Linked DNA regions of Thermococcus kodakarensis KOD1. The protein of the gene in region 1 binds, or shares a complex with, the protein of each later gene. Links are inferred from orthologs where the notes say so. Each region holds a gene or a part of one and is shown on either strand. Other genes may lie near its edges.

Region 1 (7,809 bases):
ACCCAAAACAGAAAAGAAGAGACATCAGGCCCTTCCGACGGCCTTCAGAACCTTCTCCCTAATCTCGTTGCCCTTCTTCAGGGCAACTTCGAGGGCGTACATGACTTCCTCCATCTTAAATGCTCCTGCCTCGCCCTTCTGGGCCGCTGAGATGTGTCCCGTCTCGTCGGTCGTTATAGTAAGCCTGCCGTCCATGACGCGCTCCTCGTCGAGGCTCGGGTCAACGACTATGGAGTTACCGATCTTGGCGAAGGTTACAGGGATTGGGACGTGGTTAACTGGGAGAGGCTCGTACTCGTCGAGTATCTCAACCTCGCCAGTTTCTTCGTTGTAGTTGACCTTTGGCAGCTTCGTGCTGAGGAGAGCCGCTATTGCACCGATTCCGCTGGCGTCGAGGAGGTTGCCGCCGTGGTCGAGAACGTGGACGTCTATGAATATAACCCTGACGAGCTTGCCGGGAACTATAACGAGCTTCTCCAGGTCAACAGCCTGACTCTCCCTGATGCCCCTGTCAACGACGCGCGCCAGTTCGATTGCGTTCTCGTCTGGCGGGCCGGGTTCAAATGTCGGTGAGGCGAGCGGGACGAGCTCAACGTTTGTCGTTATGACGCCCCTGTCGGGCAGGTCAGGGAAGGGTTCGCCAAGTTCAGCCTTAATGCCCACTAGAACTTGGGTGTCACCCAGCCTGACCCAGGCGGAGCCCTCGGCCTTCTCGATAACGTTGACCTTAATCTCAAGGTCGCGGTAGTCCTCAAAGGAGCGGCCGTCTATTCTCTTGCCCTCGCGGAGCAGTTCGATGATGTGATCGCGCATTATGCTGGCCATGACTTCCATCTCACTCATTTCCCTCAACCTCCTGGGCTATTTTGAGGTACTTTTCCTTGAGGGCCTCCCTCTGCTTCTGGTAAACGGCCTTGGCGCCCTTTATAGCAAGTCTCACTGCCTCAAGGAACTCATCCTTCGTCAGGTAGCCGTCCATCTGGAGGAGAGTTATGTCGTTCTTGAGCGGCATTATGGCAACCGGTACGTCAGCTTCACCGTAGTTGTCCTCCTCCTTGTTGAGGTCGAGAACTATCTCACCGTCTATCTTTCCAGCGGCGCACGCGGCAACCAGGTCTTTCATTGGAATACCTGCATCAGCCAGAGCTAGCGAAGCGGCCGTTATTCCAGCAACCCTCGTACCGGCATCCGCCTGGAGTATTTCGATGAAGACGTCTATGGCAGTCCTCGGGAACATGTGAAGGAGCAACGCCGGCTCAAGCGCACCCCTTATGACCTTGCTTATCTCAACGCTCCTTCTGTCCGGCCCGGGCTTCTTCCTCTCCTCAACGCTGAAGGGCGCCATGTTGTACCTTACCCTGAGTATAGCCCTGTCCGGCCTCTGGAGATGCTTGGGGTGTATCTCCCTCGGGCCGTAGACGGCAGCTAGAACCTTGTTCTTGCCCCACTCAACGTACGCCGAACCGTCGGCGTTCTTGAGGACGCCAACTTCCATCTTGATAGGCCTAAGCTCGTACTTCTTTCTACCATCAATCCTCTTACCGTTCTCATCGATGAGCTTTAATCCTTCAGGCCTGCCCATCATCTTCTCCACCCTCTTCTCCGTTAACCTCGGGGATTTCCTCTATTACTCCCTGCTCCTTAAGCTCCCTGAGCCTGCTAAGGAGGAACTCCTTAACGCGGTCGGTAAGGCCCTGGGTGTGGCTCTCCCTGTCAACCTTGAGTATTGCCTCGATTGCGAGCCGCTCAAGCTCGTCGTTCTTTCCGCTGACCCATACCCATCCATTCTGCCCCACGATTATCCTCGTTCCAGTTAGGGTCTTTATCATGTTGATCATCGAACCGCCCTTGCCTATGAGCCTGGGGACTTTGGACGGTGTTATTGTGACAAGCTGGCCGCCCCTGAGCGGTCCGCCCTTGAAGGGCATCCCCTTGGTCGTCAGATCAATCTGGTTTACCTCGTTGAAAGCCTTAACTTTGGCGTAGATTATGTCCCCGATGTCGAATATCTTCCTCAGGTCGGTCTTGAGCAGGTCTATCCTCTCTTCAACGGCATCCTGAACCCTGAGGCTCGCCTGGTAGGGTGCTCCGATGTCCACAGTCCAGCTGGAGAACTTGACGTCAACGATCTTCCCCAGGACGTTGTCCCCAACCTCTGGGATATAGGGGCCTTCGAGTGGTATGACCCTTATCACGTTTCCCCTGATCTCAACGAGGCCGATGACGGTGGAATAGATTGCGTTGCCTTCCCTGAAAGTCCCTCTTCCGTTCTTAAAAGGCCCCTGGGCGAGTAAAGTCCCAGGGACAACGAGTTCTCTGGGTTTTACAAAAATCTTCTTCATAGGCCCTTCCTCTCTAACAGTTTAGTTATCGCTTCGCCCTTTGTAAGGGCGTTGAGCTTTTCATAAAACTCCTCCTCAACTCCACCGGGTATCTCAATCACGAACATCCAGGAGCCGTCGCTTCCCCACTCTTCCCTCTTGATGTTGCCGAACTTCCTGACCTCTCCATAGGCCCTCCCAACGTAGTCTCCAGGTATTTTGACCGCTATGACCTTGACCTCAAGCTTTAGCGGGAGTATCGGCCTTATAGCCTTGATGACCTGGGGAACCTGAGCCTCGGCATCTTTGAATATGTCGATGTGCACTCCTGCCTCTTCCATAGCCCTGAGAATTCTGTCAACCGGGTGCGGATAACCAGTCCTCGGGTCAACCGCGTGCCTGTGGATCACCGTGGCTATGTAGCGCTTTTTGTCCTCGAGCATCTGCCTCCTCTGCTCAGCCGTCAGCTGAACCTCACCCTTTCGGAGGATTATCTTGGCGACTTCGTACGGGTCGCTGGTGCCGAATATCTTCTCCATCTCGTGCTCGCTCGCCTTGTCACCCTTGTGGGCGTCCTTAAAAACGTAGGGAGTGGCGAGGATCTCCTCTATCGGAACGTCCTTGCCCTCCTTGAAGTCCCTAGCCAGGTAAGGATCGACCAGTATCTCGAAAGTCTCACCATGGGTCTTCAGACGGGCGATGACGGCCTTATCAACACTTATCGGCATCGCCCGTCACCTCAGTAGTTCTGATCGAGTTCGGAGTAGTCTTCCTGTTTCTCCTCAACCTCTTCCTCCTTAACTTCCTGGAGGATCTCGTTGATGTACTTCTCAAGCTCCTCCCTCGGGAGCTTCTTCCAGCGCTTCTCGTCCATGGTTATGTAGGCAACCTCTATACCCTCAGCAGTTGGCTCTTCGAGGGTCTTCGCAAGGGCAAGGATTGCGAGCTTTATGGCATCGTCTTTTCCGATGTCGTCCCTGTAGTGCTCCTCGAAAATGGCCATGGCGGTGTTCCTGCCGCTTCCTATGGCAACTGCTTTCCACTCGAAGTAGGCGCCGCTCGGATCGGTCTCAAAAAGCTCGGGCTTCTCGTTTACGCCCGCCATAAGCAGGGCGGCGCCGAAGGGCCTCACACCGCCGTACTGGGTGTGGGCCTGCTTAAGGTCGCATATCTTCTTCACCAGAACGGTGAGCGGGACGGGTTCGCCGTAGGTGAGGCGGTAAATCTGGGCCTCAAGCCTGGCCCTGTCAACCAAAACCCTGGCATCGGCAATAATGCCGCTCGGAGCGGCCGCTATGTGGTCGTCAATGAGGAATATCTTCTCGTAACTGCTCGGTTCGATGAGCTTGCTGGTGATCCTCTTCTCAACGGCGAGGACAACACCGTCCTTCCACTTAACACCGACAGCGGTTGCTCCCCTCTTCACTGCCTCCCTGGCATAGTTGACCTGGAAGAGCCTTCCGTCAGGGCTGAATACCGTAATCGCCCGGTCGTAACCGGCCTGCGGTGGTACAAACGCCATTTCACATCACCTCTATTCCCTTTACTCCTTTAGCTTACTCTACGGGCCATCTATTAAGCTTTTCTATTCTCCCCTAAAAGCGATGACCGCCATCCTCCTGGCGGTTCTCCTCGCAAGCTCCAGCGGGATGAAAGACACTGCAAAGATGACCGCTCCCAGTATCAGGGATGCGGTCCATCCCAGGGGCTTAAAGATAATGAGCCCAAACCCTACCAGAAGCAACAGCAGGCCCGCGAGGAGAAGCTTTCGGTAAGCAATTTCGAGTTTTTTAAGTTCTTCACTCATGCTCCCACCGGGGGACTTTTTAAGATGGGTGGTTTTAAGTCTTTGGTGGTTCTATGAAGTGTCCGTTCTGCAGTCCAAAAAGGGAAAACCTGCTGTACGAAGATGAGCTGATAAGGGTAATCCTCGATGAATACCCAGCGAACAGGGGGCATGTGCTCGTCGTCCCAAGGAGACACATCGAAGCGTGGGAAGAGCTGGACGAGAAAGAAAAAATCGCCCTAATGCAGGGCGTTGACCTCTCCATGAAGGCCCTGAAACAGACCCTAAATCCCGACGGCTTCAACGTCGGCATCAACCTCGGAGAAGCAGCCGGCCAGACAGTTTCCCACATCCATATCCACGTCATTCCGAGATGGAAGGGAGACTGCAACAGGCCGAGAGGCGGAGTGAGAAAGGCAGTACTGGATATCGAGGACGAAAACTTGACTATGAAAGAGCGCTGGGAGAAAAACAGGCTAGGGAGAGAAGAAGTAGAATCCTTAAGGAAAGCCTTTCTCAGTCTCCTGGGAGAGGGTACTTAGCCTCGTTCTTTCTGATTTTCCTGCCAACGGCCTCATCCAGGTCTATTCCAAGCTCATGCGCCAGGAGTACGAGGTAAATTATGACGTCCGCTATCTCATCCGCGACCTCCTCCTTTTTCTGAGGATTCTTTACAGCTTCGAGGATTTCCTCATCGCTGAGCCACTGAAAGTGCTCGAAAAGCTCTCCCAGCTCAACCACAGCGGAGATGGCCAGATTCTTTGGTGTGTGGTACTTTTTCCAGCTTCTAGCGTCCCTGAATTCAACGACTATTCTTTCAAGCTCACGGAAGTCCATACCCATCACCTCAGTAGAAGTGAGCCTCGCTATTCCTGAGGAGCTCAAGAAGTTTGAGGAACCTCTCCAGCTCCTCCCTTGAGAAGTGCTCTTCGGCATCCGTCTCGGGATCGAGGGATAGAAGAAATTCCCTGGCCTTTAAGAGGTCGTCCAGATCCTCCTGAAGCTCAATGGCCCGCTGGGTGAACTCCAGGCTCGTGTAGGGTGTCTCCATAGCCCTCTGCTGGTTGGCAACTATGGCGATCTTGAGACTCGCTATGGCCTCGTCAAGGATTTCCACCAATTCTTTTATTTTCATAGACCTCACAAAGGAATTCGTGCTCTAGGTATTTAAAGCCTGCGAGAATACTTTATAAGGTTCAACGCAGATACAATAACAGGTGTCCACGAATGGACTTCGCGCTTTTCATGGAAAGGTATGGGTACAAGATTCTCCTCGTGATCATGCTCTCCATCGTGTTTGGGATCATCGGAATATTCGTTGGTGCGGTGTTTGTGACCTTGAAGTCATACGGTCTATACGTTGGGGGAATGATACTTATAGTCACAGCGATTTACGCATTCACAGTTAGAAGGAAATACTTGCAGTCTTACGGTGACGCAATGGGCAAGTACTTCTACGACCCGAAGCAGGGAAAGAGACCTTAATAAGTCGAATATTTTTCGGCTTTTTTGGGTGTTTTCCTGAGCATAGAGTTTTAACCTTATTCACGGAAAGCCTACGGTGGTCATCGTGGAGGCTCTAAAGAACGCTCCTTCTAACGCTTCACTTGGAGTATCGGCTAAAAAAGAGAGAAAGCTCCTCATGGGAAACGAGGCGATTGCCTACGGCGCACTTGAAAGCGGTGTTGTCTTTGCTACCGGTTATCCAGGAACCCCCTCAACCGAAGTCATCGAGACAATAGCGAGGCTGAAGCCGGAGGTCTTTGCCGAGTGGGCGCCGAACGAGAAGGTAGCCTTAGAAGAGGCCGCTGGAGTGGCTTATACTGGGCTAAGGGCCCTCGTTACAATGAAGTGCGTCGGCCTAAACGTTGCCGCCGACCCGCTCATGAGCCTCGCCTACTCCGGCGTTGAGGGTGGACTTGTAATACTTGTCGCGGACGACCCCGGGCCGCATACGAGCCAGACCGAGCAGGACGACAGGTACTACGGCAAGATTTCTCTCCTTCCCGTTCTTGAGCCGGCTGATCCTCAAGAGGCCCACGACCTCATAAAGTACGCTTACGAGCTGAGCGAGAGATACAAAGTCCCGATAATCTTCAGGACAACGACGAGGGTGAACCACACAACGGCCGACGTCGAGGTCGGCGAGTTCGTCGAGCTTAACAGGAAACCCGTCTTCAAGAAGGACATTGAGAGATACGTGAGGGCCAGCATGGAAGGCAACAGAAAGAGGCACAAGTGGCTCAACGAGACGCTGAGGAAGATCGAAGAGGAGTTCAACGAGATGCCCTTCAACTGGGTCGAAGGGAAAGAAGACGCCAAGCTGGGAATAATCGTTGAGGGTGCACCCTACAACTACGTGAAGGAGGTTCTCCCGAAAATAAACGCCGAATTCAAGGTTCTCAAGCTCTCAACTCCCCATCCGCTCCCGAAGAAGCTCGTTGTGGAGTTCCTGAAGACCGTTGAAGAGGCTATAGTAATTGAGGACGGCGCCCCGTTCCTTGAGGAGGAGGTCAAGATAGCCGCCTACGAGGCTGGCCTGAACGTTCCAATCTACGGCAAGAGGACGGGACATCTTCCGCTTGAGGGCGAGCTTACGCCTTCGCTCGTTAGAAACGCCCTGCTGAAGGTCATCGGCGAAGAAAGTGAGGAATACGTAAAGCCCGAAGAGGTTGCCTACGCCGAGAACTTAGCTCCGAAGAGGCCGCCAGTAATGTGTCCCGGCTGTCCTCACCGCGGCTCATACAGGGCAGTACTCGATGCCCTCAGAGACCTCAAGCTCGGCCGCTACAAGGTTCCAATACACGGCGACATAGGCTGCTACGCCCTATCCCTCCTCCCGCCGCTTGAGGCCATCTGGACCGAATACGTAATGGGTGCTAGCATAAGCCTCGCCAACGGTCAAAGCGTTGTTATGGACAAGAAGATCATAGCCACCATTGGCGACTCAACGTTCTTCCACAACGGAATCCAGCCGCTCATAGATGCCGTCTACAAGAACCTAAATGTTCTCGTGATGATACTCGACAACAGAACCACTGCTATGACAGGCCACCAGCCGCACCCGGGAACCGGCGGAAGCGAGACAGGAAGGAAGTTCAACGAGATAGACATAGAGGCCCTTGTGAAGGCTCTGGGAGTCAAGTACGTCAAGACCGTTGACCCCTACGACCTCAAGGCGACGAGGGAGGCTATAAAAGAGGCGATGCAGATCGAGGGGCCTGCGGTTATAATAGCGAAGCGCGAGTGCGTCATTCCTGTGATAAGGCGCGGCGAGATCGGAGAACTCCCAGTGGTCATCGAGGACAAATGTACCGGCTGTAAGGCCTGCATACTCCTTACGGGCTGTCCAGCGCTCGTCTACGACCCTGAAACAAAGAAGGTCAGGATAGACGAGCTCCTCTGTACTGGCTGTGGAGTCTGCAACCAGACGTGCCCGTTCGACGCCATCAAGTTCCCGAGCGAGCTGAAGAAGGGGGCCTAGCCCCTTACAATTTTTAAGAAGGGAACGTTGTCAAAGTCGCTGTCAAAGGTTGCTATTTTCGTTATTCCGTGCTTAACGCACGTTGCAACGATTATAGCGTCGTTTGGAAGAAGTCCGTACTCCCTGGAGATATCTTTTAAAATCTCAAAATCGTCTTCCTCTTCCACAACTGTTATTCCAGAAAGCTGCACAAGTTCCATAACCGTGGAGTAAGCCTG
Region 2 (5,261 bases), 600 kb from region 1 along the record:
GGTTGAGGACGTTTTTGACCTCCTTGAAGCCTTCTCCGACCTTAATCTTCCGATTTCAGTCTCGATAACCCCTGTTGATTCGGAGACCCTTGAACGCTTCAAGGAGCGCGGCGTGGACTACATAGGTGTCGGCCTCGATGTTGCCAGCGAGAGGCTCTTTAGGGAGATAAAGCCAGACCTGTCATGGGAAGAAGTGTGGGACTTTGCGGGCAGAGTGATTGATGTTTTTGGCCGTGGAAAGGCCCTACTTCATGTTATAGTTGGCCTTGGAGAGACTGACGGGGAGCTTGTGAATACCTTCATACGCGCGAGGGAAATCGGCGCTGATGTTTCCATATTTGCCTTCACGCCTATAAAGGGAACCCGCCTTGAAAATAGGGAACCGCCGAGCCTCGAACATTACCGAAAAATCCAGCTCGCTAAATACCTCGTGAGCATCGGGAAGGAAGATGCCATAGTCTTCGATGGGGACTCCATCAAGGGCTTTGCACTCTCCAAGGACGAAGTTGCAAAGATTCCCACGACGGTTTTCATGACCCACGGCTGTCCGGGCTGCAACCGGCCTTACTACAACGAGAGACCTGGAAAGGAACCCTACAACTACCCGTTAGCACCAAAAAGGGAAGATTTTGAGAGAACATTGAGGCTCATCCTTTGAGTGCTTCCAGCGCTTCGTTCATCTCCTTGACCGGGAACTCCACGCTGACTTCTTCCCCTTTTGCCGCTTTTATTAGGGCTTCGAGGAACTTGCTGAGGAGTTTGTCCTCTTTGAGGAGAACTCTGAGTGAATCCATGTTCTCCGTGAGCTCCAGTTCTTTTCCGGCATCTCTGATTATCGTTAGTATGTCCCCGAGCCTCTTGAAGCCGAGGCGGAAGAGATCGTCGTTCGGCGCGTTGTAAATAGCTCTAAGCGCGCACTTGACCGCTCCCCTGTAGTTGTCTTCCTGAAGGAAGATATCAGCGAGGCGGAAGCAGGCCTCGAAGTACAGCTCGGGCTCTTCCTCCATGCTCTCGTGAAGGATCTCATCGAGCTTTTTCTTGGCAGTTTCGAGGTCTTTTTGGTTTTCGGCCTCTATGGCCTCCCTGAAGAGCCTTGCTATCCTCTCCTTCCTGTTGAGGGGCTCGTACTTAATTACCACCTTCCTCACCCCTGCTCTCCTTCCAGGCTGATTCAAACTCGGGCCAGACCTTTTCAAACTCCTTTTTTACTCCCCACCTTCTCCTGAAGGCGTTCAAAAGGACGGTTATGTCCCTCTTAAGCAGTTCGTAGCTCTCCGGATGGGCCGTGCTGATGTACTGTGCCCAGTCTATTATCAGGATGTCTCCATCTTTAGTCAGGACTATGTTGAACTCGCTCATGTCCGAGTGAACTATACCAAACCTAACGATCTTGAGGTACTCCTCAAGAACCCTATCGAGTATCCTCTCTGCTTCCTCTCTGGTTAAATCAGTGTCCCTGAGTTCGGCCAGCTCGGTTCCCTCCACAAACTCCATTACGACTACGTGCCTGTTCCAGGCTACCGGCCGCGGAACCCTCGCTATCGGGCTGAGCAGGACGAGGGCCTCGTGCTCCTTCTTGGCTATCAGCCTTGAAACGTAGAGCCAGCTGGTGTGGTGCTTGTCCTGGAAGACGTGGCCGTGGTAGCCGGCCCTTCTGGAAGCTGTCCTCCCTCCTATCCTGTTGAACTTTACCGCGACCTTCTCCCCAGAAGGAGTTATGCCTACGTAAACATCAGCGTCCTTCCCAACACCTATCTGCGTCGTGCTTATGGCCTCTATTACTCCCTTTTTGGCGAGCGCCCTGATTGCCAGCGCGTCGTAGCCGTGTATCGTGAGCTGGTAGCCTATGTAGCCGATGTCGCTCCTCCTGACGACTAGTCCCCAGTCGTCGAGCTTTCCAAGGCGGAAGGATGCAGTCTCAACGTCCACCCTGGCAAAGCGGGCTATGTCCTCTAAGGGAACCCACCTGTGGTGGCGCATGTTGAGCTCTACTCCCCTAAGTATCCTGAAGTCCAGGTCCCTGAGTGATGGGTAAGCCTCGAGTGCGAGCAGTTTGCTGACCATGTTCTCTCCCGTAACTGGTTGCCCGCGCCTTTTATAAACTTACTTTGCTATCCAACAAACTTTTAAGCGTTTCATCTTCTCTCGAACCTATGCGGAAGAGACTCCTGTTGCTGCTCTCCCTCGGCTGGATATTCAACTACGCCCACAGGATGGCGATACCACCCCTTATCCCCATAATCAAGTCGGAACTGGGCGTAACCAACGCCGAGGCAGGTCTGCTGATGACTGCGTTGCTACTCCCCTATGCACTCGTCCAGGTACCCGCGGGCTATCTTGGAGACAGGCTCGGGAGAAAGCGTCTTTTGGTGGTGAGCATCGTTGGATACTCCCTCTCTTCTGCGCTCATAGTTTTCGCGCGCCAGTACTGGGAGCTTCTGGCGGTTAGGGCTCTCTATGGGATTTTCTCTGGCCTGTACTATGCTCCAGCGACGGCTCTCATAAGCGAGGTCTATCGGGAGAGAAAGGGCTCCGCTATGGGGATCTTCATGGTCGGGCCGCCAGTAGGGAGTGGAATTGCTCCTCTGATAGTCGTACCCATAGCGCTCTCCCTCCAGTGGAGGTACGCCTTTGCTGTGCTCTCTTCCATGAGCCTTCTTGTTGGAGTCGCCCTTGCCCTCGCCGTCAAGGGGGAAGTCTCGAAGCCTTTTAGGGCCTCACTCTCGATTCCGATGAACGTTCTCCCCTTGAGCGCTGCGAATTTCCTTGCGCTCGCCGCATTCTTCGGCCTTCTAACGTTTCTGGTGTCATTCCTGGTGCACTCAGGAGTCTCCCTCGGGATTGCCTCGGGTCTTTTCTCTCTGCTTTCGGTTGTGGGTGTAGCAGGATCTTTCCTCGGTGGCTTGGTCTATGATAGAACGGGAAGGAGAAGCGTCTCGCTGATACTCGTGCTCAACGCACTGCTAACGTTCCTCCTTGCGGTAACGGCATCTCCCTGGATTATAATCCCCCTCGGGCTTACGTTCTACTCTGTGGGTCCAGTAGTTACTGCCTACACCTCCGAGAAAGCAAGTCCAGAAAACCTGGGTTCGGTCATGGGTTTCGTCAACATGGTTGGATTCTTCGGCGCGACGGTCGGGCCTTATCTCGTCGGCCTGCTTATAGATATCTTTGGATACAGGCCTGCTTTCTTGTCTATTCCCGTAATGTATCTGCTTGCGTGGGCAATACTGTGGGTTGAGGGTCTTGTGGAAAGGAAAAAACTTGGAACAAGCCCGAAAAGAATGTAGTATTGTAAATACTCGCTTTAAATCAGGGGTAGAAGAAAAAAGAGAATGGCTTCAGCCGTACATTACCTCGTGCATAGCTATCTGCTGTGCCAGCCTCTTCTCCGAGCCAATGACTTTATCCACGGCCTTGAGGAAGTCGTCCTGCGTAACGTACGTCCTCCTGTCCCTGATGGCGAACATGCCTGCCTCGGTAGCTATGGCCTTGAGATCTGCTCCGCTCGCCCCCTCGGTTATCTCCGCTATAACGCGCAGGTCAACGCCCTTGAGGTTCATCTTTCTCGTGTGAACCTTGAGTATCTCGAGCCTGCCCTGGTAGTCCGGGAGCGGAACCTCTATGAGCCTGTCGAACCTGCCCGGCCTGAGTAATGCTGGATCGAGTATATCGGGCCTGTTGGTTGCCGCTATGACCTTCACGTTGCCCCTCGGGTCGAAGCCGTCCATCTCAGCGAGGAGCTGCATGAGGGTTCTGTTGACTTCCCTCTCGCCGCCGGTGGTTTCGTCCATCCTCTTTGCGCCTATGGCGTCTATTTCGTCTATGAATATTATCGTGGGTGCCTTCTCCTTGGCAAGCTCAAAGAGTTCGTGGACCAGTCTGGCACCCTCTCCGATGAACTTCCTTACCAGCTCGCTTCCGACGACGCGGATGAAAGTGGCGTTGACGTGATTGGCAACTGCCTTTGCCATCAGGGTCTTTCCACAGCCCGGCGGGCCGTAGAGGAGAACTCCCTTCGGCGGCTCGATGCCGACCTGTTCAAACAGCTCAGGGTGCTTGAGCGGGAGCTCTATTGCCTCCCTGAGTTCCTGGAGCTGCTTCTCAAGTCCGCCTATGTCGTTGTAGGTGACCTTGGGCCTTTCAATGACTTCGAAACCGAGGACACTCGGGTCTTTCTCGCTCGGCAGGAGCTCGACTATCGCCATCGTCCTCTGGTCGAGTGCCACCCTGGCTCCTGGCTTGAGCTTGTCCCTCTCTATCCAAGGCGCTATCCTGACAACGAAGCGCGGCCCGTTGTAGTTCTGAACGATAGCCCTTTCGTCGTCGAGCACCTCTATGACGTTCCCCGCAAAGGCCGGCGGCTGTCTGAGCCTTGACATTTCCATTCTCAGCCTTGAAAGCTCCCTCTCAAGTCTCTCCTTGTCTGCCTCCAGCGTTCTCACCTGTAACTCCAGCTGCCTGATTCTCCTTTTGAGGAAAGTGACGTAGTCATCGTAACCCTCCGGGTGAACGTCAGTGTTCTCAATACTCATGGTATCTCACCTCTAACTTCTCTCCTGATGTATGTCTCGTTGGGACTCTTTTTAACTCTATCCATCCCAGCAGAAACAGGTTTGGGTTTTGGACAATTTCTATCTAATGCACAAGTTTATCATCCGTTGATTCACAATGGTCTTCAAACTCAACTTCGAAACACTTATTAACCTTTTTGACGTTGGATATATTGGCACTACAATGGAGGGGTCAATAATGAGGATTGAAATAAAACTCCGACCCGCTGAGGTGGGCACAATTCTTCCGTTTAACTACAACTACGAGGTCTATTCTCAGCTGCTTGAGAAGGTCTATCTGGTTTCTCCCGAACTTGGAAAGGAGGTTGAATCTAGTGGTGTTGACTACTTCACGTTCTCAAGGATAATGGTCAGGAAGAGGGAGCTCATTCCCGAGGCTGGCATTAGAGTTCTCTCCGATGACGTTTCTCTCTACGTCTCCTCCCATTCCGCCGATGTCATCCATGCCATCGCCGAGGGCTTTCTCGATGACCCCCTCCTGAAGATTAAGGATGCCACTTTTATTGCAGATGACGTTAAGGTTCTGAAGGAGCCCGAACTTAAAGGTCCCGTTCTCTTCTCAACGCTCAGTCCGATCCTCGTTAGGACGGTTAAGTTCGTCAACGGCAGGATGAAGGTGTGGGACCTCTATCCCGACGATGAAATGTTCTTTGACAAGCTCAGAAAGATAATGCTCATGCGCTATTC

The links. The genes of interacting proteins can lie anywhere in the genome.
Region 2: the proteins of psmA (region 1) and TK_RS11330 are in contact, whole or in part, in a cryo-EM structure (PDB 6HE5), measured with the Archaeoglobus fulgidus proteins. The link is inferred for Thermococcus kodakarensis KOD1 from one-to-one orthologs. Residues at the interface, in WP_010877997.1 of Archaeoglobus fulgidus: Ala30, Arg33, Gly34, Ala35, Asp51, Arg53, Val54, Lys66, Ser79, Gly80, Leu81, Val82, Met166; in WP_010879468.1 of Archaeoglobus fulgidus: Asp391, Leu392, Lys393, Gly394, Met396, Phe397, Val398.

What each region holds. Positions count from the first base shown.
Region 1 is NC_006624.1:1,436,745-1,444,553, forward strand. Bases 1,953-4,885 are described here. They hold psmA (archaeal proteasome endopeptidase complex subunit alpha), read right to left. Parts: upstream 3,844-4,885; coding sequence 3,061-3,843; downstream 1,953-3,060. Other genes in these bases: rrp4 (exosome complex RNA-binding protein Rrp4), read right to left, coding at 1,953-2,342; TK_RS08165 (ribosome assembly factor SBDS), read right to left, coding at 2,339-3,049; TK_RS08175 (hypothetical protein), read right to left, coding at 3,907-4,128; TK_RS08180 (HIT family protein), read left to right, coding at 4,182-4,649; TK_RS08185 (nucleotide pyrophosphohydrolase), read right to left, coding at 4,624-4,885. Outside these bases: exosome complex protein Rrp42, read right to left, coding at 25-843; exosome complex exonuclease Rrp41, read right to left, coding at 836-1,585; more of rrp4, read right to left, coding at 1,569-1,952; more of TK_RS08185, read right to left, coding at 4,886-4,944; TK_RS08190 (hypothetical protein), read right to left, coding at 4,955-5,242; TK_RS08195 (hypothetical protein), read left to right, coding at 5,335-5,592; iorA (indolepyruvate ferredoxin oxidoreductase subunit alpha), read left to right, coding at 5,678-7,591; TK_RS11840 (PIN domain-containing protein), read right to left, coding at 7,588-7,809. UniProt on the Methanocaldococcus jannaschii protein: Component of the proteasome core, a large protease complex with broad specificity involved in protein degradation. The M.jannaschii proteasome is able to cleave oligopeptides after Glu, Asp, Tyr, Phe, Trp, slightly after Arg, but not after Ala.
Region 2 is NC_006624.1:2,039,029-2,044,289, forward strand. Bases 2,439-5,261 are described here. They hold TK_RS11330 (proteasome-activating nucleotidase), read right to left. Parts: upstream 4,536-5,261; coding sequence 3,342-4,535; downstream 2,439-3,341. Other genes in these bases: TK_RS11325 (MFS transporter), read left to right, coding at 2,439-3,290; cas6 (CRISPR-associated endoribonuclease Cas6), read left to right, coding at 4,753-5,261. Also shown: TK_RS11310 (radical SAM protein), read left to right, coding at 1-658; TK_RS11315 (hypothetical protein), read right to left, coding at 648-1,139; TK_RS11320 (serine/threonine-protein kinase RIO2), read right to left, coding at 1,129-2,064; more of TK_RS11325, read left to right, coding at 2,154-2,438. UniProt on the Methanocaldococcus jannaschii protein: ATPase which is responsible for recognizing, binding, unfolding and translocation of substrate proteins into the archaeal 20S proteasome core particle.